2 regions of the Mycobacterium sp. E342 genome follow, and region 2 is predicted to be linked to the other one. Evidence: riboswitches for the same ligand, from Rfam matches in the RefSeq annotation. Region 2 holds a riboswitch; the other holds the start of a gene.
What was found. A riboswitch is a leader RNA that binds a small molecule or an ion and turns the genes downstream of it on or off. The one in region 2 is predicted to bind magnesium.
Positions count from the first base shown of each region.

Region 1: another riboswitch for magnesium. It lies ahead of A5692_RS28120 (hypothetical protein); the one in region 2 lies ahead of A5692_RS08425 (Rv1535 family protein).

Region 1 is NZ_LZJM01000125.1:52,454-55,856, reverse strand. Features, by position in the region: gene A5692_RS08015 (NRAMP family divalent metal transporter) at 1-1,341, opposite strand, end outside; gene A5692_RS28120 (hypothetical protein) at 1,361-1,570, opposite strand; M-box (ykoK) riboswitch at 1,839-2,013, opposite strand; gene A5692_RS08010 (O-methyltransferase) at 2,140-2,799, shown strand; gene A5692_RS08005 (acyltransferase family protein) at 2,803-3,403, opposite strand, start outside.
Region 2 is NZ_LZJM01000130.1:19,542-22,944, forward strand. Features, by position in the region: gene ileS (isoleucine--tRNA ligase) at 1-846, opposite strand, end outside; gene A5692_RS08425 (Rv1535 family protein) at 1,178-1,429, opposite strand; M-box (ykoK) riboswitch at 1,726-1,895, opposite strand; gene A5692_RS08430 (nitronate monooxygenase family protein) at 2,096-3,220, opposite strand; gene A5692_RS08435 (carboxymuconolactone decarboxylase family protein) at 3,253-3,403, opposite strand, start outside.

The sequences.
Region 1 (3,403 bases), on a different contig from region 2:
CAACGCCAGCGACAGCAGCACCAACGCCCACACGATCGTCCACGCAACGATGTTCTGCCGCACGCTGTTTGCCCACGGACCCAGCAACGCCCGGTCGTTGCACAGCAGCACGAGGAAGACCGTTGCCGAAGGCAGCAGGACACCGGCGAGCGCCTGCACACCCTGAGTCACCAAACCGAGGATGTGGTCGGGGCTGAACGCAACCGCGGCGGACACCGCGAGCAGCAGGGCGTAGCCGCCGTAGAACAGCGGGGCCTCGCTGATCTTCCAGTGCAGGGAGTGCCGCCTGCCCATCGCGTCGCCGATGGCATAGGTGGTCGCCAGCCCGATGGCGTTCGCCCCGATCAGCGAGGCGTCGAGCAGGATGATCGCGAACAGCGTCCCGACCGTGCCGCCGAGGTGTTGGGACAGTTCGGCCGCCACCGCACCGGCATCGGTGAAGTGGCCCGCTCCGGCCGTGCCGGCCAGACCGAATGCAGTGACGGCCATCAGCGCCGTCGCCCCGACCATTACCACGACGATCCCGATCACCAAATCCGCTCGGGCGTAGGGCATCCAGCGAGCGGTGATGCGCTTGTCCACCACGTTGGACTGCTGGAAGAACAGTTGCCAGGGCGCCACCGTGGTGCCCACGATCGCGATGATCAACAGCAGCACGGTGGAATTGACACCGCTCGTGAAGCGCGGGATCAGGCCGCCGGCAATCCCTTTCGCCGTCGGATGCACCAGCAGCACCATCGGGATGACCAGCACGTTCACCGCGATCAGCAGGAACATCAGCCCCTCCCAGCGGCGGAACGACCCCCCGGCGACCACCGCGAACAGCAGCACGGCAGCGGCCGGGATCGCGATCAGCTTGGGGCAGCCCAGGAACCCGAGCGCCAATGCGACGCCGATGAATTCGGTGACTATGGTTAAGGCGTTCAGGATCAGCAGGTCACCGACGCTGAACGCGCCCCAGAACCTGCCGAAGCGCTCGAAGATCAGCCGCGCGTGGCCGACTCGGGTGACCGCGCCGAGTCGGAGCACCATCTCCTGGTTCACGTAGAGCACCGGAATCAACAGCGCCAGCGTCCACAGCAGCGCCATCCCGTAGTTCTGCCCGGCCTGTGCGTAGGTCGCGACGCCGCCGGCGTCGTTGTCCCCCACCATCACGATCAACCCGGGACCGCTGATGACCAGCAACGTGCGCAGGCGGCGCCAGCGACCGCCGGATGCGCCGGCGCCGTCACGCCCGATACGGCCGAACGCCCCGACGATGTCGCCGGGGTGGGCGGCGCCGGGATGCGTTGGCGCGGCGGCGGTGACGGCGCCGACGGCCTCGGATGAGACTGCGGTCATGGGGTCCTCGGGGAACCCGTCACCGGTGGGCGCCGGTCGAAGGGTGTCCGCCCAGCGAGGCGGTGACTACCGCGATCGGCATCCGCGACACGTACAGGTTTGCCCGCTCCTGGGGCGTCAGGACGGTCCGCCCGTGCACCTTGGTGGCCCACAGCCGCGCCGACCGCAGCCACGAACGTCCCCGCCCCCCGGTCCGAGCGGTGAGACGGTGTGTGACAACAAAAGCCATGATCTTCTCCTTGCGGGAGTTCCGATCGGCTCAGCTCGAGGCACCCGGCGGGGACGAGCGCGCCGCTCGACGCGCACGAATGACCGAGTGTCCGTGAAAGCTCAGGCGGCAGAAGGAATGCCGGAACCGGATCGGGACAAGACGGATTTCGGATAGGGACTATCGCCCGGACTCATCTCGCCCTCACCTCCTCACGGCCGCGACACACGCGGGTGTCATCACCTGTCACCTGAACGAGAGAAGGGCGAATGCCGGCGACGTGCCGCCGGTCGCACCCCTCTCGTCGGAGCTTCGGCACTGCACGGCGTATCCGGAACTTCGTCCAGAAGCCACTTGGGCTCAACCCTTGGGTCCGGGAAGAGCTGTCCTGACCCGGGGCGTCTCTCGACGTTCGGGGTCAGTGGCCTGTGTCCATGCAGACGCCTCACCTACCGAGGTGCTTGCGAAACCCTTTGTACACCCCGGCCCGGGGCGCGTCAAACTCATTCGCGTAACCGTTGCGGCAGCTCACCGCGATCATCAGCTGCGCGGGACCGCTCGCGCGCCGCCCGCGCCCTACCCTCGACAGCATGGCCAATACTCTGCAAGATCCGAAGGTTGCATCCGTCCTCGACCGCATGTACACCGAAGCGAAGAACCAGATGTCGCTGTTGCGCCAGCGGCATGGCGATTTCGACCGGCCGATGACGGCGCAGGAACGCGCCGACGCCATGAGCGAGTTCTACATCCCGGTCACACCCGAAGCGGGCCGGCTGCTGTACGCGCTGGTGCGGGCGACCCGCCCGGCGACGGTCGTCGAGTTCGGGATGTCGTTCGGCATCTCCGCCGTGCACCTGGCGTCGGCGGTGCGCGACAACGGCTCCGGCCGGGTGGTGACGACCGAGCTCAACGAGGCCAAGATCGCCGCGGCGAAAACGACATTCGCGCAGACCGGCCTGGACGACATGATCACCGTCCTCGAAGGGGATGCGCTGGCCACGCTGGCGGGCCTGGACGGGCCCGTCGACTTCGTCTTGCTGGACGGCTGGAAGGACCTGTATCTGCCGGTGCTCGAGCTGCTCGAACCGCGGCTGTCGACCGGGGCGTTGGTGGTTGCCGACAACACCAGCGCCGCCGACACGCAGCCCTATCTCGACCGGGTGCGCGATCCCGGGAACGGCTACGTCAGCTTCAACTTCGGAGTCCGGGAGGGCGACAGCATGGAGATCAGCTGCCGCACCGGCGATTAAGGCTTAGCGCAGGGATTCCTCCAGCCACGGCGTCAACCACTTCACCCCTTCGGGGGTGAGGTGGACGCCGTCGCTGCGCACCTTGATGCCGTCGACCTTGGCGGTGTAAACGCCGTCCGGACAGAGCTTTTTGTTCAAGTCGAGGATTTGCACGCCCGGGTGGTGGGCAACGGTCTTGCGCAGCATGGTGTTCCACAGATTGACCCGGTCCGGTTGGTCTTCGGGATACAGCCGGCCGTCCGGCTTCTCGCCGCCCCGGCTGTAGGGGACGGTGGCCACCACCACTCGAACGCCGTTGGCGCTCACGATGTTCAGCGCCCGCTCCAACTCGCCGTTGAGGTAGGCATCGAAGGTGGGATCACCGATGTGGGTCCATTGCCCCTCGTTCACCCGGTCGACGGTTTCCCAGCGGCCGATGATCAGCAGCGCGACGTCCGGCTGGTCCTGGCTGACCTGCGCCGACCACCGAATCGGCCAGCCGTCGCACGCCGGCCGCTGCTCGAGGGTCTCGCCGATGTACCGGTACGGCGTGCCGCGCACCAGGCTGCAGCCGATCACGGTGTGGTCGAGGAACGCGAAACCCGGCGTCGGCGGCAGGTAGTGC
Region 2 (3,403 bases):
CAACTCGCGGGCGTAGGCGGCCAGCCGCGGCTGGGCCAGCACGAAGCGGTGCTCGCCGGCCTGGACCTCGACGTAGGTGACCTCGGGGTTGACCGCGACGGCCAGGTTCGACGGCAGGGTCCACGGCGTGGTCGTCCACACCAGCAGGTGCGCGCCCTCCAGCGGGCCGCCCACGACCTTGAATCCGACGGTCAGCGCCGGGTCCTGGCGGCTCTGGTAGACGTCGTCGTCCATGCGCAATTCGTGGTTGGACAACGGGGTTTCGTCACGCCAGCAATACGGCAGGACGCGATAGCCCTCGTAGGCCAGGCCCTTGTCCCAGAGTTGCTTGAACGCCCAGATCACCGACTCCATGTAGGACAGGTCGAGCGTCTTGTAGTCGTTGTCGAAATCGACCCAGCGGGCCTGGCGGGTGACATAGGCCCGCCACTCGTCGGTGTAGCGCAGCACCGATTCGCGGCACGCGTCGTTGAACGCGGCGATCCCCATGTCGTCGATCTGCGACTTGTCGTTGATGCCCAGCTGGCGTTCGACCTCGAGTTCGGCGGGCAACCCGTGAGTGTCCCAGCCGAAGCGACGCTCCACCTTGTAGCCGCGCATGGTGCGGTACCGCGGGACGATGTCCTTGACGTAGCCGGTGAGCAGATGCCCATAGTGCGGCAGCCCGTTGGCGAACGGCGGTCCGTCGTAGAAGACGTACTCCGGGGCGCCGTCGCGGCGGGCGATGCTGGCCCGGAAGGTGTCGTCGCCGGCCCAGTAGTCGAGGACCTCGAGTTCGAGGGCCGGGAAGTCCGGCGCGCCGCCGGCCGGCTTCGGGTAGGCCTTGGCGTCAGCGTTATCGGTCACGTGCTGCGTCGTCTCCTGTGCCTCAGTGCCGTTGAGCACTGGTAGCGCCTACTGGGGACGACGACGCGCTGCCTGCGCGAGCGCCGCGGTACCACCCCGCTTGCCACGCCGCGCGTGGCCGCTCGTTGAAGGCTGTGACGGGCCCACCCGTTCGGTTCTACTGAGCCGGCCCGAGAAGCCGGCTGTTCTTCCGAAGGCTCCCCGGTGATGCCGGATCGACGCCAGTGGCTCGATTCTACTCAGGCGAAGCACCCCAAGGGGCTACCTGGCCTCAGGAAACACCTGCGGCCGGGTAGCCCCTTGGAGCCTTGGTTGGTCGCTGCCCATCGGATCAGGCCTGAATTTCGAGCACTCCGACGCGCCACAGCGCCGCGTAGACGTGGCGCAGCGGGACGCTGAGCAGACGGGTGGCGCCCTCCACCAGCGGGTCGCCGGCGAGCACGGGCTGCTTGTGGACCTGGCGGGTGGCCTTCTTGGGCGCCGGGGCCGCAACGGCGGCCTGCGTCACGTCAACATCGCGCACCACCCTCAGCGTGCGGGCGGGCGCTACGGTCACCACTTCGTCGTGCAGGGCTACGGTCATGGTCGCCTCCTAGGCGGGGTTCGGCAGAACGGGGACTAACTGGACTGACGTGTCCCGTCCCGTCGCGGTTCCGATCCTTGAGAACGCTTGGCCGACAAGCCACTTAGCGTTACGACGACTCAGCCGAGAACGTCGTGCCGGAGATCGGACAGGGACGAGACGGAGTTCGGACTTCGATCCGGACTGTCGCTGGAACTCATGTGTCCCTCACCTCCTCGCGATCACGACGCGTGCGGTGATCCGCACGCGATTTTGCGCGCAGCATGAGGAGCAGAAAACCCGGCATCGCCGGAAGATCCGCACCCCTCTCGTCAGAGATTCGGCACCACACGACGTGTCCGGTGTCCCGGAAGCCACCTGGGCTCAACCCTTAAGCCGGGAGGAGCTGTCCTGACCCGGGGCGTCTTTCGACGTTCGGGGTCAGTGGCCTGTATTCGTGTAGACGCCTCACCTAACGAGGTGCTTACCCGACCGATAATGCACGACGGGTCCGACGGGGTCAAACTCCTCCGCGCAGCGTTTCCCAATCTTTACGGGTTTCCGGGGCGGGCACACAGGATTCAGTCAGGTTGACGCCATGAGCTGGGCGGATAGCCACCCCCGTTGGGCGCCGGTTGTTCACCTCGCGTTTGCCGGGCCGCCGCGCAGGCGGCTCAAACACGCTGATCAGCTCTCGACGAGGCCGTCGAGCCGCCCGACGGTGTCGATGAACTCCTCGACCATGTCGAGCACCACCGTTCGCGCAGGGCGAACCCGGTCGAGCGAGCCCACCACCTGGCCAACGAAGTAGGTGGCCAGCTCGCGCGCCTTGGCCCCGGGGTGCGCGGCCGCGGAGTTGATGCGCACCTGCGGCTCGGTGACCAACGCGGTCTGCAGCGGCATGCCGAGCGGGTCGGGCTTGTCCGGCCGGTCCCACTCGTCGGTCCAGGCCGTGCGCAACATCCGCGCCGGCTTGCCCGTCATCGAGCGCGAGCGCACCGTGTCCGAGGAGGTGGCGGCCAGGAACTTGTCCTTGACCACCGGCGGCGTCTCGGCTTCCTCGGTGGTCAGCCACACCGACCCGCACCACACGCCTTCGGCGCCCAGGGCCAGGGCCGCCGCGATCTGGCGGCCGCGGGCGATGCCGCCCGCGGCGAGAACGGGGACCGGCGCCACGGCGTCGACGACCTCGGGCACCAGGACCATGGTGGCGACCTCGCCCGTGTGGCCCCCGGCCTCGGTGCCCTGCGCGACGATCAGATCGACGCCGGCTGCGGCGTGCCGTTGCGCGTGGCGGGTGGTGCCGGCCAACGCGGCCACCAGCACGCCGCGGTCGTGGGCGCGTTCGACGAGGTCGGCCGGCGGCGGCCCGAGCGCGCTGGCGATCAGCCGGATGTCGTGATCGAACGCCACGTCGAGCAGCGGCTCGTAGCCCTTGGGCGAGATGTTGAGGCCGCCGGCGGAGGCCCGCAACTCCTGGGCCGGCGCGGTGATGCCGTAACGGGCCAGGATGTCGTCGACGAACGCGCGGTGCTCCTCGGGCAGCCGCGCCCGCGCCTGCTTGGCGTCGATGCCACCCTCGTCCGAACCGACGTACTTGGGCGGCAGCAACAGGTCGACCCCGAACGGTTTGCCGCCCGTCTGCTCCTCGATCCAGGTCAGCTCGTTCTGCAACCGCTGGGGACTGTGCGCCACCGCGCCGAGGATGCCGAAACCGCCCGCATTGGTCACCGCGGCCACCACGTCGCGGCAGTGGCTGAACGCGCAGATGGGAAACTCGACGCCGAGCATTTCGGCGACTCTGGTACGCATTGCCCGACGCTAAAGAGATATCGATCGATATGTCAATCGACGACGGCCGGCGCGGGCGACCGGCCATCCGGCGGCCAGCTCGATACGCCCTCTTCGAGCGGGACCCGGAGGCTGTGCAGCAGCGACGCGACCATCCGCCACGCACCGATCGCGGTGACGAGTTCGATGAGAACCGTTGTGTCA